One region of the Anaerobacillus sp. QJM3NY_17 genome, then DNA from elsewhere that is predicted to be linked to it. Evidence: riboswitches for the same ligand, from Rfam matches in the RefSeq annotation. Region 1 holds a riboswitch; each other region holds the start of a gene.
What was found. A riboswitch is a leader RNA that binds a small molecule or an ion and turns the genes downstream of it on or off. The one in region 1 is predicted to bind S-adenosylmethionine.

Region 1 (7,525 bases):
GAAGAATTGGAGGGGCTGCTATTGATGAGGATGGCTCGCCACTACCAGATGAAACACTGCGCATCTGTAGGGAAAGCGATGCTGTTCTACTAGGTGCTGTCGGTGGTCCTAAGTGGGAAACTCTTCCTGGCCATCTTCGTCCTGAACGAGGTCTTCTTGGTATTCGAAAAGAACTAGGCTTGTTTGCGAACCTTCGTCCTGTGACGGCATTTGAAAGTCTATTAGATGCATCTCCACTTAAACCGGATCGGATTAAAGGTGTGGATATGTTAATTGTTCGCGAATTAACGGGTGGTTTGTACTTCGGTACTCCGAGTGAGCGTCGTCAAAATGGGAAAGAAGTTGTTGATACGCTTCATTACACAAGAGAAGAAATCGAACGTATTGTGGATCAGGGATTTGAAGCTGCAAGTAAGCGAAACAAGAAATTAACGAGCGTAGATAAAGCGAACGTTCTAGAATCAAGCCGAATGTGGAGAGAAATCGTTGAAGAAAAAGCGAAGAATTATCCTGAAGTAGAAGTGGAGCATATGCTTGTCGATGCGGCAGCAATGAAACTGGTTCAAAACCCGGCTCACTTTGATGTTATTGTAACGGAGAATCTATTTGGAGATATTTTGAGCGATGAAGCCTCGATGATCACAGGATCACTTGGAATGTTGCCTTCCGCAAGTCTTCGTAGCGACGGTTTTGGAATGTATGAACCAGTACACGGTTCAGCGCCAGACATCGCAGGGAAAAATCTTGCGAATCCACTGGCGATGATTTTATCAAGTGCAATGATGCTGAAGTATTCATTCGATATGAATGAAGAAGCGGAGTCAATCGAAAAGGCTGTGAAAGAAGTACTTGATGCCGGATATTATACGAATGATCTTGCAAATGGCTCGCCGAAAGCACTTGGGACAGACGCTATGATCAAGAAAGTGATTTATCAATTAGAAGAAGCGGATGCCACAGCAGGCATCATGGAAGCATACGCTTAATGACAAACAGGTAAGAGGAGGATGGGTGTGGAGCCGAAAACGATTATTGAAAAGATTTGGGATAAACACGTTGTGCATGAAGAAGAAGGTAGCCCGGATCTCCTATATATAGACTTGCATCTTGTTCATGAAGTAACTTCTCCGCAGGCATTTGAGGGTCTGCGGATGAATAATAGAAGTGTAAGAAGACCAGATTTAACCTTTGCTACTATGGACCATAACGTTCCAACCATTGCACGTCATATTATTAATGACCCTGTATCAAAAGTTCAAATGGAGAAGCTTGAAGAGAACTGTCATGAATTTGGAGTGGAAATCGCCGATATTAATCATCCAGATCAAGGGATTGTTCACGTCATTGGTCCTGAGCTAGGCTTAACGCAGCCAGGAAAAACGATCGTTTGTGGTGACAGTCATACCTCAACACATGGGGCGTTTGGTGCCCTTGCCTTTGGGATTGGAACGAGTGAAGTAGAGCATGTTCTTTCTACTCAAACGCTATGGCAATCAAGACCCAAAACAATTGAAATACGTGTGAACGGACGCCTTGGTTCTGGGGTGACCGCTAAAGATTTAATTCTTGCTGTTATTGCTAAATTTGGTGTTAATGCAGGTACTGGCGCGGTTGTGGAGTACACAGGCGAAGCGATTCGAAATATGACAATGGAGGAACGTATGACTGTTTGTAACATGTCGATTGAAGCTGGCGCAAAAGCAGGGCTTATTAGCCCAGATGAGACGACCTTTTCCTATTTAAAAGGAAAAAGACATGTTCCAGAAGATTTCGATCGAGCCGTTGTTGAGTGGAAAGAGCTCGCATCTGATCCAGGGGCAACGTATGATGAAGTGCTCGAAATTGGAGCTGACGAAATCGAGCCACAAGTAACATGGGGGACGAATCCTTCAATGGGATCTTCTGTTTATGCTCGCGTTCCTTTCCCTGAGGATTATGCAGATCCAGGTGACCAAAAAGCAATTAAGCAAGCACTTGCCTATATGGATCTTAAACCGGGAACACCTATTCAGAATATAGATATTCAATATGTTTTCATCGGATCGTGTACGAATTCACGATTAAGTGATCTGCGCTCAGCTGCTGATATTGTTCGTGGTCGAAAAGTTCATGAAGGTGTGACAGCTCTCGTAGTACCTGGATCTAAATCAGTGAAGGATGCAGCTGAAGCAGAAGGGTTAGATACGATCTTTAAAGAAGCTGGGTTTGAGTGGCGAGAAGCAGGATGTAGCATGTGTCTTGCGATGAATGATGACATTGTTCCACCAGGCGAGCGCTGCGCGTCTACATCTAACCGTAATTTTGAAGGGCGTCAGGGGAATGGCGCTAGAACACATCTTGTCAGCCCAGCAATGGCTGCAGTTGCTGCCATTGAAGGCCGATTTACAGACGCTAGAAAAATAAAACCTCTTGTAGTGTAAAAGGAGTGAGACGTCCTGGAACCGATTAATAAATACAAAGGGATCGTTTATCCCCTTGAGCAGGTTAACGTAGATACAGATCAAATTATTCCGAAGCAATTTTTAAAGAGAATTGAACGGCAAGGCTTTGGTCAGTTTCTTTTTTACAATTGGCGGTTTGATGATGATGGTCAACCGCGTGAAGATTTTAATTTGAACGAACAACAATACCAGCATGCTTCTATTCTAGTGTCGGGTAAAAACTTTGGGTGTGGTTCATCAAGAGAACATGCTCCATGGGCCCTTCTAGATTATGGTTTTCGAATTGTCATTGCGACAAGCTTTGCTGATATCTTTTATAACAACTGTGTAAAAAACGGTATACTTCCTATCGCTCTTGATCAAGAAACGATCTCGGAGCTTTTTCAAAAAGCAAAGGATGGATACGAACTTAGCGTAGACCTAAGTAAACAGCAAGTAATTGATGGAGAAGGACTAAATGCGTCGTTCGAGATCGATCCTTATTGGAAAGAAATGCTGTTAAATGGATGGGATGAAGTATCTCGAACTTTATCTCTCGAAGATAAAATTAAATTATATGAAGAAAAACAACTTGTAGGAGAGTGAATGACGTTGGGAATTACCAGGAGAAATATAACGTTCATGTCGTAAAAGCAATGGAGAATTTGCTGGAAGCCGTCCACAGGACCCCGCTTCAGCAGTCGACAACGCTTAATGATTATACAAATAAAGATGTCTTCATGAAGATGGAAAACCTTCAACGAACGGGTTCCTTCAAACTTCGAGGTGCCTATAACAAAGTTGCGTCGCTAACGGATATTGAGGCAGCGCGAGGGATTGTTGCTGCATCGGCTGGAAACCATGCTCAGGGAGTGGCGCTTTCTGCTAGAGAGCGTGGAATTAAAGCTAAGATTTATATGCCCGTCCATACACCGACAAGCAAAATTGATGCGACGCGATCTTATGGAGCAGAGGTTGTTCTTGAAGGAGAATCGTATAACGAAGCGTTTAGTGGAGCGGATCGTGAGCGTGTTGAGAAAGGGGCCACATTCGTTCATGCTTTCGATGATCCTGAAGTAATGGCAGGACAGGGAACGGTTGCACTCGAAATGATGCAACAATGTCCTGACTTAGATACGATTCTCGTACCTGTTGGAGGTGGAGGATTGTTAGCTGGAATGGCGATGGCGATTAAGTCGTTCTTTCCTCACGTGAAAATCATCGGAGTCCAGGCTTCTGAAGCATCTGCGACATGGAATCGATTTAAAGGTACTGGTCCTCTTGTCCTTCAATCTGTCAAATCGATTGCAGACGGTATTTCTGTGAAAGAAGCTGGAAAATTAACTTTTCCAATTATTGAAGAGCTTGTTGATGATATGCTAACCGTGTCAGAAGAAGAAATTGCTGCAGCGATTGTCTTTATGCTTGAGAGACACAAAACGCTTGTAGAAGGTGCGGGTGCTGCATCGATAGCTGCTGTCTTATGCAAGTCAAATCGTTTAGAAGGTAAGAGAATTGGTGTTGTTGTTAGTGGAGGGAATGCGGATCTTGCGAAAATATCCCTTTATAAACAACTTTCTCAACGAGCGAAAACCATCAGGCGAATAAGCTGATGGTTTTCTAATGGGATTCAAAGTATATATTTTAGATTATTCCGACTTTTTGCTCAGTAATTGACACTCATAAAGTACCATGCTAGAATTCATTTAGCACTTAACCACAGTAAAGTAATAACAACTATATATCTCTTATTCAGAGAGGTGGAGGGACTGGCCCTATGAAGCCCGGCAACCGTCAAACGACTCGTTTGAAAAGGTGCCAATTCCTGCAAAGCGATTGCTTTGAGAAATGAGAGGAAGACATCGATTTATCAAATGCCTTTCTGCTCAAAGCAGAAGGGCATTTTTTTACTTTACTATACAAAGTGATAAGCGAATTAGGCTTCTAAGTGCACAGAAATAAAGAACAAAGGCATGGGACTGAAGTCCTTTTTCAGGTAGCTGATCATGCAAATGCATAAAGGATGTGAGACATGTGATTGAGCTTAAAGGCATTAATAAGACCTTCTTTTCGAAATCCGGGAAGGTGGAAGCCGTTAAGGATGTTAACCTTGAAGTCAAAAAAGGCGAAATATTTGGTGTTATTGGCTACAGTGGTGCTGGGAAAAGTACGCTAATTCGAATGCTTAACCTTCTTGAGAGACCTACTGATGGGACAGTCACAGTAGCTGGTAATAATCTATCTTCTCTTAATGGGAAAGATCTTCGTGCAGCAAGACAGGAAATCGGTATGATTTTCCAGCATTTTAATATTCTCTGGTCAAGAACGGTACGTGATAACATCGCCTTTCCTCTTGAAATATCAGGTGTTCCGAAAGAAAAGAGAATGAAGCGTGTTGATGAATTAATTAACCTTGTTGGACTCGAAGGTAGGGAAGGAGCTTATCCTTCACAGCTAAGTGGTGGACAAAAGCAGCGAGTGGGTATTGCGAGAGCACTTGCTAACAATCCAAAGGTTTTGCTTTGTGATGAAGCTACTTCTGCTTTAGATCCTAAAACGACGGATAGCATTCTAGAACTTCTGACTGAAATTAATCAGAAACTTGGCCTAACGATTGTCCTCATCACGCATGAAATGCACGTCATACGCAAAATTTGCCATCGTGTAGCCGTTATGGAGAATGGACGAGTAGTGGAGAATGGTTCTGTCCTTGAAGTTTTCCACCATCCACAGGAAGAGATTACGAAAGACTTTGTTAATCAGCTAAGCGAGCCTGAAGAAATGAAGGAATCGATTGCACATCTGGCAACGAGTCAGGATGGAGAACTTGTTCAGTTTACCTTTGTGAAAGGAAAAACAGGTTCACCACTTGTGACAGAGTTGATTCGTGAATTTGATGTGGAAGTCAACATTATTCAAGGGAAGATTTCTCATACACAGGATGGTCCTTATGGAAAACTTTCTGTGTTCCTTAAAGGGGAACCAGTTGTGGTAGAAAAGGCCTTGAATTATGTGCAGGCCCAAGGTGTTAAAGCGGAGGTGATTACGAATGACTGAATCGTTATTTCCTAACGTCAGGTGGGAATCTATGTGGGAAGCCACTCTACAAACAGCGTACATGACGGCAATTTCGGTTCTGGCAACGTTTATTCTCGGAATCCTCCTTGGTTTATTGTTGTTTCTAACAGGTAGAGGGAACATATGGGAAAACAAATTTGTGAATAGTATTATTGCCGGAGTCGTGAACTTATTTCGCTCCATACCATTTATCATTTTGATTATCTTGCTGATCCCTCTTTCGGTTTACATTATAGGGACGATGCTAGGTGCTAATGCTGCCCTTCCAGCCCTTATTGCAGGAGCAGCGCCATTTTATGCGAGGATGGTTGAAATTGCTTTACGTGAAGTAGATAAAGGGGTCATTGAAGCTTCTCAGTCAATGGGAGCATCCAATGGTTCGATTATTTTTAAAGTGCTTCTACCAGAAGCAATGCCAGCCCTTATTTCAGGGATTACTGTGACGGCGATAGCTCTTGTAAGCTACACCGCTATGGCTGGTGTTGTAGGCGCAGGGGGTCTCGGAAACCTAGCTTATCTTGAAGGTTTCCAAAGGAATAATCCTGATGTGACACTTGTTGCAACAGTATTGATATTAGTAATTGTTGCGATTCTTCAGGTTTGTGGAGACATTGCAACACGAGTAATAGACAAAAGATAATGAGGAGAAAAGGAGAGATTATGATGAAAAAGTTTTTATCGCTAATCGTAGTTCTTGCTCTTGCAGTGCTTGCTGCGTGTGGGAATAATGGCGGAAGCAGCGAAGGTTCTGGTGACGGTGAAGATTCGAAGAAAATCGTAGTAGGTGCCTCAAACATCCCCCATGCTGAAATTCTTGAAGAAGCTAAGCCGATGTTAGAGGAAAAAGGAATAGAGCTTGAAATTAAAACATTCCAGGATTATATTCTACCTAATAAGACGCTTGCAAATGGTGAATTAGATGCAAACTATTTCCAAACAATTCCTTATATGGACTTGCAAATGGAAGAAAACGATAATTATGACTTCGTGAATGCTGGAGGCATTCATATCGAGCCAATCGGTGTTTACTCTCAGGATTACAAGAGCTTAGATGAGTTTCCTGATGGTGCTCAGATCATAATGAGTAACTCTGTTTCTGACCATGGACGTATGCTCTCATTACTTGAAGCACAGGGTCTTATCACATTAAAAGAAGGCGTAAAGGCTTCAGATGCAACGGTTGAAGATATTGCTGAAAACCCTAAGAATATTGATTTCAAAACAGATGTTGAGGCTTCACTGCTTCCGCAGATTTACCAGCAAGGTGAAGGTGATGCAGTGATGATCAATACAAACTATGCGATTGATGCAGGACTTAATCCTCAAGAAGATGCCATCGCACTTGAAGATTCAGACTCACCATATGTGAATGTGATTACAGTAAACAAAGGTGACGAAGACAATGAAGCGATCAAGGCGTTAGTAGAAGTTCTTCATTCTGATGAAATTCAGAGTTTTATTGAAGAAGAATACGATGGCGCTGTTGTACCAGTAGACGAATAAGAAAGAAAAAAAGGTTCTCCGCCAAAACGACGGAGGACCTTTTTTTAATTATTTTAATGTTGGAAAACTGGCTTCATCGCTTCTTTTAACGTTTTTGCAGAATGGTGCAATTGGTCTAGCTCGGTTTGATCAAGGTCAAGTTCAATAATTTCACGAATGCCGTTGTTATTTACAATCGCGGGTACGCCAATATACAAATCATCTAAACCATATTCGCCTTCAAGTAACGTAGAGATGGTAAGAATAGAGTTTTCATTTCGAATAATTGCTCTTGTTAACCGTACGAGGCCCATTGCGATACCGTAGTATGTTGCTCCCTTACGATTAATGATATGATAAGCCGCATCGCGAACATTGACGAAAAGCGCATCAAGATCTTCTTTAGCCTCTGGTTTATCTTTAATAAGAGACATGATTGGTCGACTACCGATTGTAGCATGACTCCAGACAGGAAGTTCAGTATCACCATGTTCCCCGAGAATATAGCCATGTACATTTCTAGAATCTACATTAAAATAGTCGCT
Region 2 (7,525 bases), 2.1 Mb from region 1:
TTTGGTGAGAAAATGGAGATTGATCTTGGTGGTGTCACGTGTATTCTTCAGCCTGTTGGGGGCGATCACGCGGCTGATTCGGTTGTGATTTATATGAAGGAAGAGAAAATCCTTTTTCTTGGAGACTGCTTTTATCCTGATATTTTTTCAGAAAAAGTCAACTACACTGTTAACATAACAAATCGACTGCTTGATCAGTTAGAAAGCTTTGAGGCAGAATGGTTCATCTTATCACACGGGGAGGCAATCTCTAAGGAGGATTTTAAGAACGAAGTGAACCTTTTACGTGCTGTTGCTTCTATTACTGAGGAGTGCAATGGTGATGTTACACGTATGCAAAAGTTGTATGAGCATAACGTTGGCAGAGACTCACGCGAAGAGGAGCTTGAAGTGATTCAAGAATTTGCTAACGGGTATACGATGTAAAAAGCGCTAGTTGGAATGACTTTCTTCAAAGAACGGAGTGGGATGTATGGCAATCATTCATGTAGAAAATGCTTATTACACACGTGAGAAACAGATGATTTTATCCGATATTTCTTTTTCCGTAGAGAAAGGCCAGCATCAGGCCATTATCGGATTAAATGGATCAGGTAAAACGACACTACTTCAGTTAATTCACGGCTCGATCTGGCCACTGCTTCGCTATGATCCCGTCGTTGAAGTATTGGGGTATCGTCTTGGAAAAACTGATTTGAGTGAACTTAGAAAATCTATTGGCTGGGTGAGCAACGCTTTCACTGAGCGTATCTCTCCGATGCAGGAAGTGACAGATGTTGTGATTAGCGGGAAGTTTGCCTCAGCTGGACTTTATGAGCAGGTGACGGAACAGGAAGAATCGCAAGCGATGAAGATGATGCAGGAATGGGGGATTGCTCATTTACGCGGTAAACCTTTTCGAATTTGCTCTCAAGGTGAGAAGCAGAAAGTCCTGATAGCGAGAGCTTTGATGTCTTCGCCAAAGCTTCTTATTCTAGATGAACCGTGCAACGGACTTGATCTGTATTCACGCGAACAGTTATTAGCTCAGGTTGAACGCCTTGGAAAAGAGGAAGAGGGTCCAACCATATTGTATATCACTCATCATATTGAGGAGATTTGTCCCGTATTCACTCACGCTATGATTATGGAAAATGGTCGAATTGCAGTGAATGGCAAGAAGAAAGATGTGTTAACAGCTGAACATCTTAGTAAAAGTATGGGCGTCCCTTTAGAAGTGACGTGGAACAGAGAGCGACCTTGGGTTCAGGTGATTTCAAATGAGATGAAGCCAGCTTATCCATCTGCATAAGGACCGTGTATCTCAAAAATGGCCAAATTCGTTCATCGTCAAAAGGAGGTATGTATTGAAGGATTTTGCTTCGCTAACCCATAAAGAAATTGCGATTCGATATACGGTATTGACGCTGTTTCTATCGTCTACCATTTTTATAGTGAGTTACGACCTTCCACTCTGGGCGTATGTCATATGCATGCTTCTATCGATATTTGGTATTGCGGTGAACTTGTTGAAATGGAAACGTGGGAAAAAAGTTAACGTCACATTTAAAGATCATGTCATTCGCTCCTGCGTTTTTTCTTTCATAGCTTTTCTCTTGTTGGTGCTGCCTTTTGACTACTCCAGTTGGTTGATGATTCTTATGATTCTATCTCTTGTCATGGCGAATACGATTGATTTCATGCGCATGCGGAATAGGATACAAGAGGGACAACGGCAGGGATAAAAGACCTGAATCATTTGGATTATTTTTCATGAAGATGGCTGGTGTTATCGCCATTTAGTTAATTGAATGATGATAATTTTCTAATAATATATTGACTTTTATTCGATCTCGAGATAACATTTGAACCAATCATTGTCATATACAATTTGATAGCAACATTTCTTATCAAGAGAGGTGGAGGGACTGGCCCTATGAAGCTTCGGCAACCGATGAGATGATCCTTCATCTCATACTGTGCCAAATCCAGCAGGTTTATCCTGAAAGATAAGAAGACTGGCTTCGTACTTACAAACCTTTCTTCTTATGTTTTGAGAAGAGAGGTTTTTTGTGTTGAATGGGTTAGGGGGAATGCAGACGAATTAATTTGCTATTAATTCCGAGTAAACTACTTTAATTACATTGAATTAAATTTGAGTATTGTGAGGTGGATAGTATTGCAGTTACAGGTTGTGAATAGCCCTTTTGACAAAGAACAAACGGAGCTTTTAAATCGTCTCTTACCAACATTAAATGAGACGCAGAAAATATGGCTGAGCGGATACCTTTCCGTACCAGGTAGCTCTGAAGCTGCGGCAGCTACTGAGACGGTTGCTCAAGGTGTTTCTGCTTCAGAAGCATTCTCTAAACAAGAAGCAAAAACACGTGAGCTTACGATTCTCTATGGCTCACATACTGGCAATTGTCAGTCACTAGCGGAATCTTTCTTTGAGCGATTGGAAAACGAGAAATACAACGTTACCCTTTCATCGCTTGATGATTTTAAGCCAAAGTCGCTTAAAAAAGTAGAAGATTTATTATTGATTACAAGCACCCACGGAGATGGCGATCCTCCTGATAATGCGTTAAGCTTCCATGACTTTGTTCAAAGTAAGAGAGCCCCTGAATTAAATGGTCTCAGATTCTCAGTCTTATCACTTGGTGATAGCTCCTATGAATTTTTCTGCCAAACCGGGAAAGATTTTGACAAGCGCTTTGAAGAATTAGGTGCAACAAGGCTCTATCCTCGTGTAGATTGTGATCTTGATTTCGAAGAGCCGGCAGAAGAGTGGTTCGAAGGCGTGACGGGAGTATTGAAAGAAGATCAGTCTACGAGAGAATCGACTTCTGAAACAAAACCTGATGAGTCGAATCAGACGTATTCCAGAACGAATCCATTCAAAGCCGAAATTCTTGAGAATGTTAATTTGAATGGACGTGGATCGAATAAAGAAACACGGCACATTGAGCTTGATCTTGAAGGATCGAACCTTGATTATGAGCCGGGTGATAGCCTTGGTATTTACCCGGAGAATGATACTGCTCTTGTCCGTCAGCTAATCGATGAACTGAACTGGAAGCGAGAAGAACAGGTTATGGTGAACAAAAAGGGTGACGTTCAGCCACTTGAAGAAGCTTTAACGAAAACATATGAGATTACGAGTCTCACAAAGCCATTGCTCAAGAAGATTGCAGAGCTGACATCAAGTTTTGAGCTTAAGCGCATGGTTGAAGCGGAAGGCGAAGAACTAAGAACATACCTTTACGGTAGAGATTTAATTGATTTGGTGAAGGACTACGGACCGTGGACCGTCTCGGCACAGGAGTTTGTAAACGTTCTGCGCAAAATTCCGGTTCGTCTTTATTCGATCGCAAGCAGTTCAAAGGCAAATCCAGATGAAGTTCATCTCACAATTGGGGCACTAAGGTATGATGCACATGGTCGAGCTCGTACGGGCGTATGCTCTGGCCAATGCGCAGAGCGCTCACAAGCGGGGGTTACACTCCCAGTATATGTGCAGCGAAATCAAAACTTTAGACTTCCGGATCATCCTGACACCCCTATCATTATGATAGGCGCAGGTACTGGCGTAGCGCCGTACCGGGCATTCTTACAAGAGCGAGAAGAAAGTGGCGCAAGTGGAGAAACGTGGCTATTCTTTGGTGAACAGCATTTTGTCACAGACTTTCTTTATCAAGTCGAATGGCAGAAGTGGTTGAAAGATGGGGTGCTTTCTCGTATGGACGTGGCGTTTTCTCGTGATTCAGAAGAGAAAGTGTATGTTCAGCACCGCATGCTCGAGCGAAGTAAAGAACTATACGAGTGGCTGCAAGAGGGTGCGCACGTCTACGTATGTGGAGATGAAAAGTATATGGCAAAAGACGTTCACGTGGCACTCGTTAACATCTTAGAGCAACAGGGGAATTTCAGTGAGTCAGAAGCAGAAGCTTATCTTGCAGATCTACGTAACGCGAAACGCTACCAGCGCGATGTGTACTAAGCGCATCAGGGAAGGAGATTGATCATGTCGAAAAAGACGGTAACAGAAGACGGCAAACCGAGTGAAATGGAGAAAATCAAAGACGAAAGTGATTACTTACGCGGATCGCTTGTGAAAAGCTTTGCGGATCCCATCACCGCTTCCATCCCAGACGCAGATACAAAACTATTAAAATTTCATGGGAGCTATATGCAAGATGATCGCGATATTCGTCAGGAGCGAAAACAGCAGAAGCTTGAACCAGCTTATCAGTTTATGGTTCGAGTGCGACTACCTGGTGGAGTAGCTAACCCAGAGCAATGGCTAGTAATGGATGATCTTGCGAATCAATACGGAAATGGGACGTTAAAGCTAACGACGCGCCAAACGTTCCAAATGCATGGGATCTTAAAGTGGAATATGAAAAAAAGCATTCAGGCAATGGACCAGGTTCTGATGGATTCTCTTGCGGCATGCGGTGACGTGAATCGGAATGTGATGTGTAATGCCAATCCCTATCAATCGGATATTCATGCCGAGGTGCATGGATGGGCACGGAAGTTAAGCGATGATCTCTTACCGAGAACGAGAGCGTACCATGAAATCTGGTTAGATGAAGAAAAAGTGCTTGATCGAAAAGAAGAGGAAATTGAGCCGATGTATGGCCCACATTACTTGCCAAGAAAGTTTAAGATTGGGGTCGCTGTCCCTCCATCAAACGATGTGGATATTTTCTCACAAGATCTTGGCTTTATTGCGATTCTTGAAGATGGCAAGCTACAAGGATTTAATGTCGCGGTAGGCGGCGGCATGGGTATGACGCATGGAGACACAAGTACGTATCCTCAGCTATCCCGAATGATTGGATTTTGTACACCCGAAAAGATTGTTGATGTTGCTGAGAAAATCATTACAATTCAGCGGGATTATGGCAATCGGTCAGAGCGGAAGAACGCTCGTTTCAAATATACGATCGATCGAAGAGGACTCGACTGGGTTCGGAACGAATTGAATAATAGACTGGGCTATGAACTAGAAGAAGCTCGTTCTTATCACTTCGATCATAATGGTGATCGCTATGGATGGGTGAAGGGTGACGGCAAATGGCATTTAACGCTCTTTATCCAAAATGGTCGTATTGTGGATTTAGAAGATTATCAGATTATGACAGGGCTTCGTGAAATTGCAAAGGTTCACGAAGGAGATTTCAGACTAACGCCGAACCAGAATCTCATTATAGCGAATGTATCAGAAGAAAAGAAAGCAGAGATTGATGAGCTTGTGGCAACATACGGTCTTACAGATGGGAAACAAAATTCAGCACTGCGCCGTAATTCGATGGCTTGCGTGGCGTTCCCAACATGCGGTCTAGCGATGGCAGAAGCAGAGCGATATTTACCTTCTCTCATTGATAAGATTGAAGAGATCGTGGATGAAGCGGGACTGAGAGAAGAAGAAATCGTGATCCGCATGTCAGGTTGTCCAAATAGCTGCTCACGTCCGACGCTTGGGGAGATTGCCTTTATTGGGAAAGCACCTGGTAAGTACAATATGTACATGGGAGCAGGGTTCGTTGGGGATCGTCTCAGCAAGCTTTATAAAGAAAACATTGGCGAAGAAGAAATCCTTGCGTCATTAAAACCGATTCTATTTAACTATGCGAAAGAAAAAGAGGTAGATGAGCATTTCGGTGATTATGTGATTCGAGCAGGATATGTTGAAGAAGTGCGATCAGGACTTGATTTTCATAGCTAGTTATATCGAAATGAAGCCCGAAGTTCATCAGCGTGTGAACTTTGGGTTTCAACACGTCTTTTACTAAATTGTCGGAGGTGCTTCAATGCCATATAGTATGGTTTGTCATTTATCATGTCCAAAGTGCAACGAGACATATGATTCAGATACGATTCAACAGCTTTGTGTTTGTGGTTCACCACTTCTTGTCGAATATGATCTTGATGAGGTGAAAAAGTGTCTTACAAAGGAAATGATTGCCGGACGAGAACAGTCGCTCTGGCGCTATCATGAATTACTTCCGGTTAAAGAAGAAAAGAATAAAGTTAGTTTTGAAGAAGGGTTGACCCCTTTCCTGCCACTACCATCCCTTGGTCAGAAAATGAATCTCTCAAACTTATACATAAAAGACGAGGGAATGGTGCCGACGGGTTCATTTAAAGCTCGGGGAGCGGCAGTCGGCATTTCGAAGGCAAAGGAGCTTGGCGTTCAGAACCTTGCGATGCCGACAAATGGAAATGCTGGAGCTGCCTGGTCACTTTATGCAGCAAAGGCTGGGTTGGACGCTCATATCGTTATGCCTGTTGACGCACCTGAGATTACGAGAAAAGAAGTGAGTATTTCTGGTGCTCATCTTTATCTAGTCAACGGGTTAATAAGTGACGCTGGTAAAATAGTTGGTGATCTCGTGAAAGAGCAAGGATTTTATGATGCATCTACCCTAAAAGAGCCCTATCGCATTGAAGGTAAAAAAACGATGGGGTATGAAATAGCGGAACAGCTGAATTGGGAGCTTCCTGATGTAATTCTTTATCCAACAGGCGGTGGCGTTGGTCTTATTGGGATCTATAAAGCGTTTCTTGAGCTTCAGAAGCTTGGTTGGATTAAGGATCAAAAGCTTCCAAGATTAGTTGCTGTGCAATCGGAGGGGTGTGCCCCTATTGTGAAGGCATTCGAAGAAGGAAAAACTGAGTCTGAGTTCTGGGAAAATTCAACGACGCATGCGTTTGGTATCAATGTACCTAAAGCGATCGGAGACTTTCTTGTATTGGATGCGATCTATCAAACAGACGGGTGTGCCGTTGCTGTTTCTGAAGAAGATATTCGAATCTCTCAGCGAGAAGTTGCTGCGTTAGAAGGGCAATTTATTTGTCCCGAAGGAGCGAGTACATTCGCTGCTGCGGAAAGATTAAGGGAACGAAATTGGATCAAAGAAAATGAACAGGTTATTTGTTTAAATACGGGCCTTGGTATTAAATATCCAGATGCTTTTGAAGTAAATGTGAAAACAATGGAGACGAATGAAAGAATCAACGTCTAATATCTTAGCCATACCAAAGGTAATGCACCACTCTGAGATTTTCTTAGAGGGGTGCATTTCTATTTAAGCTAAATATTGTTTTGAAGTGAAAAATTCTTCTTCCATTAACACGTAAGGGTGAGTTTCCATCAAAATGTTAATGAGGTAATCAGGCATTCTTTCTCCATCGTATGCACAAATAAGAGGGAAGGAAAGATCGTTAACTGCTTCGTCTACAATTTTTTCGAAGTCTTCTATAAGGTGAAGAGGGTCTTCCATCGAGGCCCATTCCACATGTGCCCATGAGCGGAAGGAGAGATTAGATTCCACATAAGGTTGAACGGTCTTTTTGAAATATTCATGAATAGCAGGAGGATGATAACTGCCGCTAGAAAAGTAAAAGTCGAAGCTGTTCACTCTGTGGACAAACTTCATTTCGTTAGCCGTTAACCTTGAGGTTAATTCTTTCTCAATCATCGGATACAGGCGATCATTTTCGATTAAGATGACGTAATCTCCGTTCGCGACTC
Region 3 (7,525 bases), 1.4 Mb from region 1:
CTACTGTTTGGTGTTTTAGCAACGTCAGCTTTTTCATACTGGTTATTCACACCTGGTTTAATGAATGATCGTCTCTCTATTAATGTAGAGCCGCTCTCACCTGTTAGTGATAACCCTTCAGAATACGGCTCATTTGATGTAACTACTTATACATATGGAAGTGGAAAGGATAAGCAACGTCCTGAATTTGGGGAGCAAGTAGATATTCAAACGATGTCAGTTAACGCTTCAAGTATGATTGGAGAATGGTCCAAAGAACGCGAGTGGTTCTGGGGCTTTAAAGACACCAATGTGCCACTTAATGGACGTGTATGGGTGCCTAAAGGAAATGGTTCTTTTCCTCTTGTCCTTATTGTCCATGGAAACCATAAGATGGAGGACTTCTCAGATGAAGGCTACAATTATTTAGGTGAGTTACTCGCTAGTCGTGGCTTTTTAACAGTATCAGTAGATGAGAACTTCTTCAATTCATCATGGTCTGGTGGCCTCGCAGGAGACATTAATGGACGCGCTTGGTTGCTGCTTAAACATATTGAAGAAATGGAGAAATTATCTTCTCAAAAAGATAATCCATTATTCAACAAAGTGAAGATGGATCAAATTGCTTTAATAGGTCATTCTCGCGGTGGTCAAGCTGCGATTTTAGCAGCAAAATTCAATGACCTTGATCGTTACCCAAATAACGGGAACATGACTTTTGATTTCCATTATAATATTGAATCTGTTATCGCACTTGCACCGACGGATTATCAAACACTTTCAGATCGAAAAATCGAAGTGGATGATGTCAATTATTTATTACTTCAAGGTTCTTATGATAGTGATTTATCGGAATTCGAAGGCGACCGACAGTATAATGGGATTGATTTAACTGGCAGTAAAGAAGCTATGAAAGCAGCCCTTTATATTGATCGCGCCAATCACGGACAATTTAACACAACGTGGGGAGAAAACGATACGTATTTCCCTTTCACGCTTTTATTAAATAAAGAGCCTCTTCTTAAAGGCACTGAACAACGACAAATAGCCCGCACATATGTTGCTGGCTTTCTTGAGGCGACGCTTCATCAAAATGAGTCCTATCAACCGATGTTTGAGGATTATCGCTATGCTCTCGAATGGCTACCTGATACAACATACATTAGTAAATATGAAGATCCTTCGTATCATATCTATAGCACCTTTGAAGAGGACGTTGATGTCACAACAGCGACATCTCCCTATATCACCATAGAGACTAATAGCTTGCTGCAATGGTATGAAGGAGAGCTTGAATTTCGACGCGATAAAGAAAGAGGTACTCATGGGGTCTTTTTGAAATGGGATCATTCCTATTCAAAGAACGGCACATACAAATTAAATTTCAAGAAAGCCCTTCAGGATCCATTTGCTTATACAATGAACAGTTCATTAACATTCACAGCAGCAAACCTTTCAGATCCATCTGACCAGCAACCTGTTGATTTCACAATCACGGCTAGTTCAGATAACGGAGCATCCGCTAGTGTTAAGCTGAGTGACGTCATGCAGTTGCAAGGTGTTCTTCCTATTCAACACACAAAAACAAAATACTTTGAAGAAGGACGTTATGGTGAACCTACTGAACCGGTTCTCCAAACCTTTAATATTCCGATGCAGCGATTCTTAGAAGCAAACAATGCCTTTAATCCGAAGAAGATGAATGCTCTTACATTCGAATTTAATGCATCAGAGAAAGGAAAAGTCTTTATTGATCAAATAGGTGTCAATCAAGGTGATTAACTAAAAAAGGCCTTCCCTCATGACAATGAGAGAAAGCCTTTTTTCTATTATGAAATTTTGCAAGAAGACTGTCCACGCTTAGCAAGATAGCTTTGATGATACTCATCTGCACGATAGAATGAAGTGATTGGTACAATTTGCGTCACAACTGGTTTTTTGAAGCGTCCAGATCGCTCGAGTTTTTCTTTTGCAATCAATGCTATTTCTGCCTGCTCATTTGAGTGGTAAAAGATCGCTGAGCGATAGCGTGTTCCGACATCTTCTCCCTGTTTGTTTAAGGAGGTTGGATTATGATTTTCAAAGAAAACTTCTACAAGTTCTTCATAAGAAATGAGAGAAGGATCATATTCAACTTGTACGGATTCGGCATGGCCTGTTAATTCAGAATAAACATCTTCATAAGTTGGATTAATCGTCTCTCCTCCTGTAAACCCTGCTGAAGTTGAAATAACACCGTTCAATTGTTGAAATAGCGCTTCTACTCCCCAAAAGCACCCTGCTGCAAATGTTGCTTGTTCCACTATGACCACTCCGTTTCCTTTTCTCTGTATGGTTTTATTTGATCGAGCATATATGTTTTCTAATTCATTTAGTGATAACATATAAAGTTGCTTTTCACCCTTCTTATATATCCCTTGTGAGAGAAGGGTCTTAATAAGCTGTTGTTTTCTTGCTTCGTTATCCATTAGTGTATGCAATATCAGTCTCTCCCTCTACTAAAACATATTTCCAAATGAGGGTGCATAAAAAAACCCTCATCTGCTCGAACAGAAGAGGGTTTGGATAGACCGAGCCTCTTCTCATTTTTCGACTTTCGTCGCAGGAATTAGCACGGTTCCAATTGAACATAAGTTCATAGGTCCGTTGCCGAGGTATCTAAGGGCCAGTCCCTCCACCTCTCTGAATAAGAAGATCCTTTAAACAAAGGATTATTAAGTTAGTCCCAATAATAAATGGTTTTAAAACGGATGTCAATACAAAAGTACTCATAAAAATAATTATATTACAAAAGAGATAACAAAGTAGCCAGCTGCTGCTAATCCCGCCGCTAATAAAGCTGGGCCAAGCTTAAATTTCGCATATGTCATAGGATTCAACTGCAAGATCCTCGCAACTGTATTCGTATTGTCACTTAGCGGAGAAGCAAAAGCGCCAAATGTCCCACTCGCAAACACGGCTCCAATGACAACAGGTAGATCTGCTCCTGTAGAATACCCTAATGAAATACCGAGCGGCATTAAAATTCCCCATGTGCCCCATGATGAGCCAATAAAGTATGAAATAAACGCCCCAACGAGAAATAAGACTGGTGGTACAAATAAAGTAGGAATCCAATCAAGGTTTGAGGTAACAAAAGACGAGAAGCCAAGAGCTTCTGTTGAAGCTGCTAAGCCCCAAACGACAGTAAGCAAGACGATGACCGGCATCATCTCGTTACCACCTTCGATAAAATAAGTAACAAGGTCCTTTAAAGAAAAACGCTGAAATAAATAGAAAATGAACGTTAAAAGTACTGTAGTGAGAAGTGCAAAGACCATCGCGTCGAGGACATCTGCCTCAATAAACGCCTTGATTAAAGAAGTAAACCCCTTCTTATAACCACTCCAATATGTAAGAAGAAGTGTTAGGAGAATAACTCCTCCAAGAGGTATTAATAAATTCATCGGTTTCGTAGGAAGATCCTTCGCCACAGCTGGATGACAATCTTCCCATTGATCATCAAGCTTTTTTTCCACATTACCTGCGTCTGTAGCTGGCGTTTTTCGATGATGGAAAAAACTCAAATAAAAGCCAATCAATAAAATACTAATCGAAAAAAAGTTGTAAGGGATACTTTGAAGAAAGTAACGATAGCCATCTCCTTCAATGCCTTCTGCTTTTAGTGAAAGCTGCACAACAGATGACATATAGCCGACAAAAGCGGTAGCAATTGGCATTAAGACAATAACTGGAGTTGCTGTCGTTTCTATCACAAATCCAAGCTCCTGAGGAGTGATTTTCACTTTATTTAAAAGAGCTTTCATGATTGGGGCTACCGTTACAATGCGGAAACTAGGAGCACTAAATGTTCCTAGCGTTGACACCCACGTCAGAAATAACGCTCCTTTTTTTGAGTTGATTTTGGATGAGGCAACTTGAACAAATCCTTTTATCCCACCAGTATATTTCATCAATCCGATTAAGCCCGTAAACATATATAGAAAAAGGACGATTTTAACATTATTTTCATCTTTCAAACCAGTCATAATAAATTCATAGAACTGTTGTAAACCAATGATCAATCCAGGTTTGTATATAAATGATGCTGTTAGCAAACCCGCCGTTAATCCGGGGATCACTAGTTTTGTTTTCATCGCAATGATAATGACAACGATAAACGGAAAAATGGATAACCAGGCCATTAGCGTCGCCCTCCTTAAGCTCTAGTTTGCTCTCTAGAGAACGACCTATACTACGGGAACCGATAATGTTGATTCCTCATTCGTCTGAGCAAGTGGAGTTGCTCGAAGTCATTGGTGCCATATGGTTTAAATAAGACAAATTGAACATCGTTCCTTAACTTATTCATACAAAAAAGCCAGAGCTCAGTGCTCTGGCTATTTCTTTTTTAATGCGCTATTGTATTTTAATCTATTGATCGATGCAGCTCCAATTCCAAACATAGCTGTTCGTAATTCGAACTCAATTCGCTTTAATTGATCTGATAGCGCTTCTTCACTATCATCTACTGCATTTTCAAGTAATGCCCTACCAAATCCGGACACATCCGCCCCGAGAGCAATAGCTTTAGCTGCATCCACACCATTTTTTAGTCCGCCACTTGCAACCATCGGGACATCGGGATGCTGTTTCCTTACATCAATAATACAATCAGCTGTCGGGTTACCCCAATCTTGAAAAGCTTCGGCAGCTTGTTGTCTTAATGTTTGATGGGAACGAAAACTTTCAACTTGAATCCAGGATGTTCCACCCGCTCCAGCAACATCAATAAAACTGGCACCTGCACTTATAAGACGCTGAGCACTCTTCGCATCGATTCCCATGCCAACCTCTTTAATACCGAGTGGAACAGGGATCGCTTTTGCTACTTCTCGAATTTTATCGATTAAATCTTGGAAATTTGTATCACCCTCAGGTTGGAATACTTCTTGTAATGGATTTAAATGAAGCAGAAGCGCATCAGCTTGAATGAAGTCAATCGCTCTCTTACACTCTTCTACTGTAAAACCATAATTGAGTTGAACAGCTCCAATATTGGCTAGTATAGGAATGGTTGGTGCATGTTTTCTTACGTCAAATGAATAAGCGGATTTCGATTCTTGAATAGCGGCACGCATTGAGCCTACACCAAGCGCCCAACCATGTGCTTCAGCAGCTTTGGCAAGACGTTTATTAATCTCCCAAGATCGCTCTGTACCGCCGGTCATTGAGCTGATCAGAAATGGCGTCTTCAATTTCTTATTAAGAAATTGAGTGGAGATATCGACTTCATTATAATCAATTTCTGGTAGTGGATTATGCTTAAAACGATATTTTTCTAACCCCGTCGTAAGTCCCTGTCCTTCCACGTCTTCCGTTAGACAAATATCAATATGTTCGTTCTTTCTTTTTTCGGTTTGATCAAACCCCAAGTGTTCCAATGGAATTCCCCCTGCGCTGCTCTTTTTTCATCTGACGATGTAATAATGGTTTTAACCTGAGTCGATTGTACCTTTGTATAAGAATAAATGGAAGATTAACTATTAAAGAATACCCAACCATTACTAAACCAATACTCAAAGGATTCCATAAGAAAAACAAGAATGAAGGTGGTATGAGAAGCCAATGGGTCACCTCTGCACGTCTTGTCTCTAAGATAAATTTCCTTATATAAGAAGAAGTGAGCGTTTTGAGTTCTTTCTTCCGAAATCCTCCTTTAAACACATCTCCCCCATCAGGTAGTATTGTTTTCCACTTCCTTATCTGGATACGATCATACACTTTCAGTTCCCATTTCTTATTTTGTAACATTGATTTTTTAGATTCATAAAAGGAATCTGGCAACCGAAGGCAAATATAAGAGATAGAAACATGAATGATCAGCCAGGCAAAAATATTCACTAAGATTAACCCTCCGATCGATAAGTGGATGACCTGCATACACATTCCTCGTTTCAAAATTGTTTAACATATCCAAGATTAGGTAATTATTATGTCAGGAAAACCTATTATACACTGTAACAGCGTTATGATTCCTTTACAAAGGTTATACCCACACTATACAATTACAGTGTATAAATGTCGACGCTGGAAGTTAATTCGATGAAGGAGGAGATGGAATGAGCAAAAAAACAATCGTTATTGGTGCTGGACTAGGAGGTCTTTCGGCAGCTATTCGTCTTGCAGCCGATGGACATCAAGTTACCGTACTGGAAAAAAATGAGCGCGCTGGCGGCAAATTAAACAAACGTTCTGGCCAAGGGTTTAAATTCGATACGGGTCCTTCCATTCTAACAATGCCTTGGGTCCTTGAGAAACTATTCAAAAGCGCAAACCGAAATGTAAACGATTATATGACCATTAAACGTATTGAACCTCAATGGAGAACTTTCTTCGAAGATGGCGCCCAGATTGATGTAACAAGTGATATAGCTGTTATGTTATCTGAAGTACATAAGCGCTCAGAGAAAGATTATTCCAACTTCCTCTCCTATTTAGATTATTGCAAAACGATGTTCGATTTAAGCTTAAAAAGCTTTTACAAAAAAAGCTTGTCAGGCATTCAAGATTTGCAAAAACTGCATTCATTTAAAGATCTTCTCACAATGAACCCTATGAAATCAATGAATCAGGCAACGGAAAAATATCTGGATGATAAACATCTTCAGCAGCTCTTTAACTTCTTTATTATGTATATTGGCTCATCACCTTATCATTCCCCTGCCATTCTTTCACAACTTGTTTATGTGCAGCTTGGCCTTGGTATTTATTATGTTGAAGGCGGTATGTATAACATAGCAGAAGGAATGCTTAAGCTACTTGATGAGCTAGGTGTGGACGTACAAGTCAATACAGAGGTCGCTGAGATTCTCACCGTAAACAAAAAAGCAGCTGGTGTAAAACTTGCGAATGGGACGATGATGGAGGCAGACTTAATCGTTAGTAATCTTGAAGGCATCCCTGCCCACGAGACGCTTCTTAAAGGAGAGCCTGGTGCTGAAAAAGTGAAAGATGAATTGAAAAAATATACTCCTACCGTTTCAGGCCTTGTGTTGTTACTTGGTGTAAATAAGACGTTTGATCACCTTCAACACCACAACTTTTTCTTCTCGAAAGATCCCGAGTTAGAATTCAAACAAATATTTGATGAAGGGGTCCCTGCTGACGATCCAACGGTCTATATTGGTGTCTCATCAAAATCTGACCCTACTCAGGCACCGGCTGGAAAAGAAAATCTCTTTGTCTTAACACATGTTCCACCATTAGAGCCTGGTGAGAGCTTTGAGAAACATCGCGGTAGATACCGTGAAATCGTCCTAGATAAATTAGAACGAATGGGTATGACAGGTCTTCGCGAATCAATTGAATTCGAATATCAGTTCATTCCAGATGATATTAAGAATTTATATGGTTCTAACGGCGGCTCTATCTATGGTGTAGCAACGGATCGTAAAGTAAACGGTGGTTTTAAAATACCATCTAGAAGTTCACTAATTGATAATCTGTACTTTGTAGGCGGTTCAACACATCCAGGTGGTGGTGTACCAATGGTTACACTTTCAGG
Region 4 (7,525 bases), 840 kb from region 1:
ATCGCGAGCAAAATATTTAATATTACAACTAGAAGAGCAATCTTGAACGTTGTAACAATTGATTCGATTAATGAAGGATCTTTCATAATGCTACGCCACGCATCCAAACTTAGTTCGTTTGGAAATAACGCAGGCCACCTCCACCCTTCGGAGACGCTTTTCATTCCTATTGTTACAAAAGGTAGGATGAATAAAATAATAAACAAAACAAACACGAAACTAGTTGCTAACTCTCTTTTCCCTAAACGCTTCAAAAATAACCTCATCTGTTTCTCCCCTTTATCATTCTAAGCCTATGTTTTTGCACAGCTCCGATTGAAAAGGTCGCAAGAAGAAGGGCGAGCACTCCTGGAAGAAGCATAGCAGAAAATGCAAGTGGTCGCTTGCTCCAATCCCCATCATAAAACCATTCGTACGCTCTAACTGGTAACATTTCTGGTCGTGTGACACCTAATAAATATGGGATTTCAAACGCAGAAGCAACAAATGCTAATAAGATTACTGCTGTTTCGATGAGAATCGGGAGTATCCAGGGTAGTTCAACGGTTTTAAAAACATCCCACTTACTTCCACCTAGCGTTCGAACGACTTCAGAATAGCGATGATCGATCTCATAATAAACAGGCAACAGCATGAGAATTACAAAAGGAACTTCCTTCCAGACATATGTTAAAATGATCCCCAACCCAAATTTCTCTTGAACAAGAACTGGAAAATTCCCTCGACTCTCTAATACTCCCATTTGATAAAGTAGAGTAGAGAACAGTCCACTTTGCGAGAAAAACAAAAATACTAAATAACCTGCAACAAAATGCGGAATTAACATCGGTATCCATACAAGTATCTTCAACGTTGAATCTTTAAATAACTCATATAACATTCTAGTCATTACTAATCCTATCACTAACGATAGTAAGGTGGACAGGACGGCAACTCGAAACGTTAATTTAAGGGAATGAAAAAAAGCATGATTACTAAAAAGTTCCGCGTATGTTGCAATAGTCCATTCCCCATCTATTGTTTGAAAACTTTGAGCTACCGCTGACCACATTCCATGCCCTACAAGTAGCAATGTAACCGCAATCGCAGGTAATAAATATAAACGTAATTTCCACTTATTGCTCAATAACCCGATTCGCCCATTCATTATTAATCCACTCCGTGTAACCTGTATCTAAGTCTGGTAGCTTATATTCATTTAAAACCTCTGTGGAAAGTACGCTTTCTCCCCGGTCAAGATTACCAATAATCTTCTGATCCTCTTCACTCAATTTATCGAAATTTAATACCGTACCTTCCCCCCACATTGTAGGATCCATTTTAGCTATTTGAGCTTCTGGCGATTCAAGAAAATCAATAACTGTCATAGCTCCCTCTGGATTCGGACTATTAAATGGAATACTGAGATAGTGTGTATTTGAAACCGATCCAGGATCTTTTAGAACAAATGACTTCGTGCTTTCAGGAAACGTCCCATTTTCAATTAAACTTTCTGCTCTTGCTTCGTTAAAGCCCATAGTCATTAGGATTTCCCCCTGACTATAAAGCGTATCAAGTTTAGTCAATGATTCAGGATAAGTTTCACCATTACGCCAAAGATCAGACTTTATATCATCAAGATAGTTCCACACGTATTCTTCGGAATCTTTAATAATTTCTTTATTAAATTCCTTTGCCAGAAGACCCGACTCTTCGCCTGCACCTTTTATGAGTAGGTGCTTCACGAACGTATTACCAGTAAAATCCGAAACGTTAGGATACGTAAACTTCCCAGGATTATCGTGAATCCACTGCTTTAACTCCTCAAGTGTACTTGGAGGTGTATCGATCTTGCTCGAATCGTAATGAAAAACATATTGAACATTTCCCCACGGAGCTTCTAATCCATCAATTTCCGTCCCTTGATCATATTCAGCATTCTGATCCTTTGATCCAATGTATTCTTGAAAATGAGGCAGCTTCTTTGAGAAAGAACCTAGTAATAAATCAGCATTCTTAGCATTTTTGAAGTTTGCGCCATTGATCCATATGACATCAATTGTACCTTTGTTTTTATTTGCTTTTTTCTCTGTTAAAAGTTTTTGCATAAATTCTTCGGTATTCATCGGCTGACGATTAAGCGTAATATCATGCTCCTCTTTTAATCTTGGTGCTGCCCATTCATCAATGTACTGATTGATGCCTTCATCTCCTCCCCACATAAAGAGATTTACCTCTGTTCCATTAGAAGAGGATACGATTTCATCCCACTCCTTTGATAACACCTCTGTTTTACCAGTTTCATTGGTTTCACCATTCCCACATGCAACAATAAAAAGTAGCGTTGCGAAAATAAATGTAAACTTTCGCTTCATCTAGTTTCCCCCTCATATAAACTATCCTAGCAACTGAAAGACATATTTGACGAACTTGATTGTGTTTCATAGTCAGACATCATCTATTTTCCCATTATCAGTATACCTTTTTTATAAACATGATGCTGTAACGCTCCTTACATCTCAAACTTTATTAAAACCATTTCCTATAGCGTAAGTACGGCAAGTTCATCGTCCTTTTCACGAAGAAAAGCAATAGCCACTTTGGCTATTGCTTTTCTAGCGGGTATGTTAGGCTACCCTATCATCTATTCCCTTAGCTTTTCTGCATTTTTCTACGAACAATTACGCCAGTTGCAGCCATAGTTGCAAGTATGGCTGCAACAATCCATTCGATTGGCATTTGCTGTTCAGCTGTACCACCCATACCTGTTTTAGGCATATCAGTTGGCATAGCTTCCATAGCGAATTTGTCCGGGAATTGGTTTACGAAAGCACCAGAAAGTCCCTTTGCCGGCTTATACATATGAGCATAAGCTTCACGAACCGAATCATAAGCTGCATCGTAGTCTTCCGTAGTGTAGCTATCAAACGCAGATATTAATTGATTCACATGCATTTGTAAACCTTCAGATAATGGTCCCGCTTCTAATCTACCTTCAGTTGCTGTTTCAAGAAAACTTGAGAAGTCTGCACGATAGTCTTCCAGCGCTTTTAGTGCTTTTTCTTGAGCCGCCTCATCTTCAGCTCCTGTCGCTTGAACATATTCTACAAAGTTACCGATATGTCCAGACCACATTTCTTTAAATTGATTTCCTGCTTCTTCACCATATACAGAAGTTATCGCAGCAGCTAGATCATCCGTATTCTCGCTTAGTGCAGCTGCAGATGCATCAAAGTCTTCTGATCCGTCGATTCCGTTCTGCATTGTCATCATTGCAAGACCAGCATGTTCAGATAATAAATGACCTAATGTTGCACGAAGATCAGATGCTGGTGTTACGGCTTTTGTGTTCTCGAACTTGTCTGGGAACTGATCAGTAATGGCACCAGAGAATCCTTTAGCCACCATTTGCATGTGAGCAATCGCTTCACTTTCTTTCTCGTAGGCCATCTCATAATCACCTGCTACATAGCTATCAAATGAACCAATCAACTGATTAATGTGAGCTTGAAGTCCTTCAGACAATGTTTCAGCTTGAAGTCGTTCTCCTGTTGCATTTTCCAAGAAATTAGAGAAATCTTCTTTATAACCATCTAAGCTATCTAAAGCTTTTTGTTTTGCATCTTCATCTTCATTACCTGTTGCTTTCACATAGTCAACGAAGAAACCGATATGATTGCTCCAAATTTCATTAAATTCAGCTCCTGCTTCTTCACCATAAACGGATGTAATCGCAGCTGTAAGGTCTTCCGTGTTTTCACTTAAGGCACCAGCAGAAGCTTCAAAATCTGCAGAACCTTCAGCTCCTTTTCTCATTGTTTCTACTGCAAGATAAGCATGCTCACTTAGTAAATGGCCAAGATCAGCACGAAGATCAGCACCTGGTGTTTCTACTGTAGGCTTGTCCATTTGCTGGTCGTGGTCAGAGGCAAATGCTCCAGCTGTTGGTATTAAAAGTGAAAAGCTAAGCGGAACAACTAATAGTCCCTTTTTCCAATCGATCACTTTCTTTTTTATATTCTTGTTCGTATTCATTTTCAAATCCACTCCCCTTAATTTTGATTTACACTTAGCTAACGGAGAGAAGATCCATTTAGATCATTCTTTTTTAAAATTCTTCTCTTTTTTTAATTACGAGAGAATAAAAAGTCAGCAAAACCCACACATACTAAGGTTCTGCTGACTTTCAAGTTTTAACTATTTTTTATAGATATGATGATATTTAGAATGTGATAATAAACTACCTTTTCCTCAATCAATTCTATATGTGTTAATCACGCCCGCTTTTTCAAGAAAAATTAATCAAACTCTTTTTTCTCCCATTCATCTTCTGGTAGTCCCAAATCCTCTCCAGAAAACCTTTCTTCTTTAAATGGATCGGCATGGTTATGAAATCCGTTTTGTTCCCAAAAACCAGGTTTGTCTTCATTGATAAATTCTATACCTCTGATCCATTTAATACTTTTCCAGAAGTAAAGATGCGGTACAACTAACCTGAGAGGCCATCCGTGTTTTGCCGTTAATTTCTCTCCATCGACTGAGTGGGCAAGAATAACATTATCTCTCATTAAGTCAGTGAGGTGAATATTCGTTGTATAGTTATAGTCACCATGTAGCATAACATGGTTCGTTTTCGGTACTATCCCATATGCGTTCATAAAATCCTTAATCAAAACCCCTTCAAAAGTATTATCAAACCTAGACCACCTTGTGACACAGTGAATATCACACTTTACTTTCTTCTGTGGTAAGGCAAGTATGTCGCTATAGGAAATGATCACTTCCTTATCAATTTCTCCAAATACACTTAGGTTCCATGTCGACATCTCATACACAGGTACATCACCTTCATGTAGAATAGGGAACCTTTCTGTAAGTACTTGCCCCGGTGGCAGACGATCACCATACATTTCACTTGCATCTGGAACTTTCATTTTGCGAATACGGTCAGCTTTTTTCAAATCCTTCACAACCCGTCTCTCATTTATTGAATCGTCTAAAAAACTCTTCCTAACTAATAAGGAAGAGTTCGCTTCAGAGCTCTTCCTTATCTCTCAGAGCATAGACTCTGCTGGATTTGGCACCTTGTCTATCAGGTTGCCGGGCATCAAAGGGCCAGTCCCTCCGCCTCTCTCAATAAGGAAATTAAAAAATGTAATTTTGATTCATTCTATCGGTCTATTTAGTATTTTGCAATTATTGTTTTAAACGAGGTTTTTCTTCATTTCAACAAATTGAAATTCTCCCCCATTGGTTTGTTGCATAAACAGATGAGTGATTTGAAATCCAGCCCTTTGATACACTTTTATGGCTCGTTTATTAAATTCAGCTACTGCCATTCCAAAGGAAGTTGGACGATACAATTCAACTGCTTTTTGAAGGCCAGCCTCCAAAAAAGAAAAGCCTTCTCCTTTTCCAACATTATCGGGAGACATTCCTAGACCAATTTCTATATGGTTGTCTTCATGCTCATGAAAACTAAAAAAACCAATAAGATGATCCCTTTGGTAGACGCTCCAATAATTTTCATTGCTGGCTGCATCTTCCCGGAACTCTTTTAGATCTTCAAGATCCTCGTCCATATTATAAAATGAGTATACCCCATCATAGTCCCACGAGATAATTCGCTCGACTTCTTCTTGACTTATTAACTTAAATTGATATACCAATACTCTCCCTCATTTCTGTGTGATTGAAAAGGAAAAGCCCCATGCTGGGAAATGCATGGGGCTCACACTTTATATTTTAAGGGGGGCAGGAACCGGGGAAGTCCCTGCAAAAATAGTGTAGCAAGTTCCAAGGGCATGATGATTGATTATGAGTTGTTTTTCACATTCTTTTAATAAATGAAAAGAAGCTGGACAACTATTTATAAACCATGATCGTTTGAAGTTCTCGAAATCCAATGTCTTTATAAATGTATTTCGCGAAGTTAGAGGAATACACATTCAAACGAATTTCCTCATATCCCTGTTCTTTGAAGTTTTCAATACTCGCTTGAACGAGCTGCTTAGAATACCCTTTCCCACGAAACTTTGGAAAAACAAATACATCATAAATGAACCCATGCTTGCTTTCTGTAAAATAATCCGTGTTTTCTCCAAGTAATACCCAGCCAGCAATTTCCCCTTCGTCGCGATAAATGAGGTGGTAACCACCTCGATCAAGAATGGATGATACAATTTCAAGTGCTTTCTCTTCTTTTACGATACCAGGATTTGTCGTTCCTTCATTAACAGATTGAATGGAATTCGACAAAATAAAATCTCTTTCTTCTATCGTCGCTCGTTCGATCACATAGTTTCCCTCCATCATCAAAATCATTCATTACTCGTTTATTCTTGATGCAAGAACCTTATTCCTCCCATAAGTAAGATGCATATTCTTACCAAATTTATTTTTTTGTTAAAGCATAGACGCATGTATCAGTTAGTTTACTGCCATCAATTGAGACATGGTCGTTTCGTAAAATAGCCTCAAGTTGAAACGATTGTTTCTCGGCAATTCGCCGACTTCACCAATTTGTCGCATTACAACGAATTTCTAGCCTTCTAGCGTTTAGCTCTGAAAAGGCGTAATCTACAATGCCTTGGACCGCTTCAGACATATAGCCTTGACCAGCGTATCTAGAATCAATCCAATAACCGATTTCAAATTTACGAACGTTCCAATCTATTCGATGTAACCCTGAGGAACCGATAAAATCACCCGTCTGTTTATGGAAGAGTAATAGTCGAAGATCCTCCCGCTTTAAAAACGCTACGTGAGATTCGCGGATATTCGCTTCAACATCTTCTTCCGTTTGATCTATATGTGCGAAAGGCATCCAGGGTTTAAGCTCTTCTAACGAGGCATCAATTGATTGATGAACCGAAGCACCATCCCCAGGTAGTGGAGAACGTATATGTAAACGGTCAGTGCTAAATTTATTTGGTATATCAAGTAAAATGGGTTCCATGGAACTATTCCTCCAACAACACTAAAAGATGTCAGAATTATATCATTAATGAGAAACCTGTCAAGTTATTGGTCTTTTCCGGCCAATGTCCCGCTACCATCTAATTGAAATCGAGAGACGAATTGACGGATCACTTCACGAGGATATGGTTTTCTTGGCCTCTCTTCAGGACTACTTGTACATATTGCTGCTACCTTAGGAATTTCTGCCGTCCTTTATCAATCCTCTCTCGCCTTTTCGATTGTTACCGCGGGGCAGCTTACTTACTTTTCATGGCATATGAAGCTTTTAAAGATAGCGGATTCGCAGCTCCCCCCCCCTAAGTCAACCTAGCAGACCTTATTTTTCTTTATATCGAAAAGGGATTGTTATGAATATTTTAAATCCAAAAGTCTCTTTATTTTTTCTCGCCCTTCTTCCACAGTTTGTAAACCAGCAGGCGAATTCACCCGCTCTTCAAATGTTAATTTTAGAAGGGGTTTTCATTCTACAAGTCTTTCTTATCTTTAGTGCAATAAGCTTTTTTGCAGGAAAAATCGCATTCTATGTCGTAGAAAATCATGCTCTAGCTAGAAAATTCAATCTTGC

Region 2: another riboswitch for S-adenosylmethionine. It lies ahead of AC0VYV_RS07355 (assimilatory sulfite reductase (NADPH) flavoprotein subunit); the one in region 1 lies ahead of AC0VYV_RS17765 (methionine ABC transporter ATP-binding protein).
Region 3: another riboswitch for S-adenosylmethionine. It lies ahead of msrA (peptide-methionine (S)-S-oxide reductase MsrA); the one in region 1 lies ahead of AC0VYV_RS17765 (methionine ABC transporter ATP-binding protein).
Region 4: another riboswitch for S-adenosylmethionine. It lies ahead of AC0VYV_RS13555 (sulfite oxidase-like oxidoreductase); the one in region 1 lies ahead of AC0VYV_RS17765 (methionine ABC transporter ATP-binding protein).

The regions. Positions count from the first base shown of each region.
Region 1 covers NZ_CM149685.1:3,423,345-3,430,869, reverse strand. The annotation lists gene leuB (3-isopropylmalate dehydrogenase) at 1-986, shown strand, start outside; gene leuC (3-isopropylmalate dehydratase large subunit) at 1,014-2,420, shown strand; gene leuD (3-isopropylmalate dehydratase small subunit) at 2,436-3,026, shown strand; gene ilvA (threonine ammonia-lyase) at 3,023-4,033, shown strand; SAM riboswitch class I at 4,166-4,275, shown strand; gene AC0VYV_RS17765 (methionine ABC transporter ATP-binding protein) at 4,455-5,477, shown strand; gene AC0VYV_RS17760 (methionine ABC transporter permease) at 5,470-6,138, shown strand; gene AC0VYV_RS17755 (MetQ/NlpA family ABC transporter substrate-binding protein) at 6,162-7,001, shown strand; gene AC0VYV_RS17750 (L-lactate dehydrogenase) at 7,055-7,525, opposite strand, start outside.
Region 2 covers NZ_CM149685.1:1,357,925-1,365,449, forward strand. The annotation lists gene AC0VYV_RS07340 (MBL fold metallo-hydrolase) at 1-426, shown strand, start outside; gene AC0VYV_RS07345 (ABC transporter ATP-binding protein) at 473-1,291, shown strand; gene AC0VYV_RS07350 (hypothetical protein) at 1,347-1,724, shown strand; SAM riboswitch class I at 1,884-1,995, shown strand; gene AC0VYV_RS07355 (assimilatory sulfite reductase (NADPH) flavoprotein subunit) at 2,159-3,982, shown strand; gene cysI (assimilatory sulfite reductase (NADPH) hemoprotein subunit) at 4,007-5,716, shown strand; gene AC0VYV_RS07365 (threonine synthase) at 5,802-7,016, shown strand; gene AC0VYV_RS07370 (MEDS domain-containing protein) at 7,080-7,525, opposite strand, start outside.
Region 3 covers NZ_CM149685.1:2,062,395-2,069,919, reverse strand. The annotation lists gene AC0VYV_RS11075 (hypothetical protein) at 1-1,761, shown strand, start outside; gene msrA (peptide-methionine (S)-S-oxide reductase MsrA) at 1,809-2,459, opposite strand; SAM riboswitch class I at 2,559-2,672, opposite strand; gene AC0VYV_RS11065 (Na+/H+ antiporter NhaC family protein) at 2,760-4,163, opposite strand; gene fni (type 2 isopentenyl-diphosphate Delta-isomerase) at 4,359-5,402, opposite strand; gene AC0VYV_RS11055 (glycosyl-4,4'-diaponeurosporenoate acyltransferase CrtO family protein) at 5,383-5,901, opposite strand; gene AC0VYV_RS11050 (phytoene desaturase family protein) at 6,081-7,525, shown strand, end outside.
Region 4 covers NZ_CM149685.1:2,578,574-2,586,098, forward strand. The annotation lists gene AC0VYV_RS13535 (ABC transporter permease) at 1-266, opposite strand, end outside; gene AC0VYV_RS13540 (ABC transporter permease) at 263-1,147, opposite strand; gene AC0VYV_RS13545 (ABC transporter substrate-binding protein) at 1,116-2,354, opposite strand; gene AC0VYV_RS13550 (copper amine oxidase) at 2,632-3,981, opposite strand; gene AC0VYV_RS13555 (sulfite oxidase-like oxidoreductase) at 4,278-4,940, opposite strand; SAM riboswitch class I at 5,024-5,122, opposite strand; gene AC0VYV_RS13560 (GNAT family N-acetyltransferase) at 5,184-5,648, opposite strand; gene AC0VYV_RS13565 (GNAT family N-acetyltransferase) at 5,845-6,276, opposite strand; partial or broken gene AC0VYV_RS13570 (GNAT family N-acetyltransferase) at 6,374-6,937, opposite strand; gene AC0VYV_RS13575 (LysE family translocator) at 7,239-7,525, shown strand, end outside.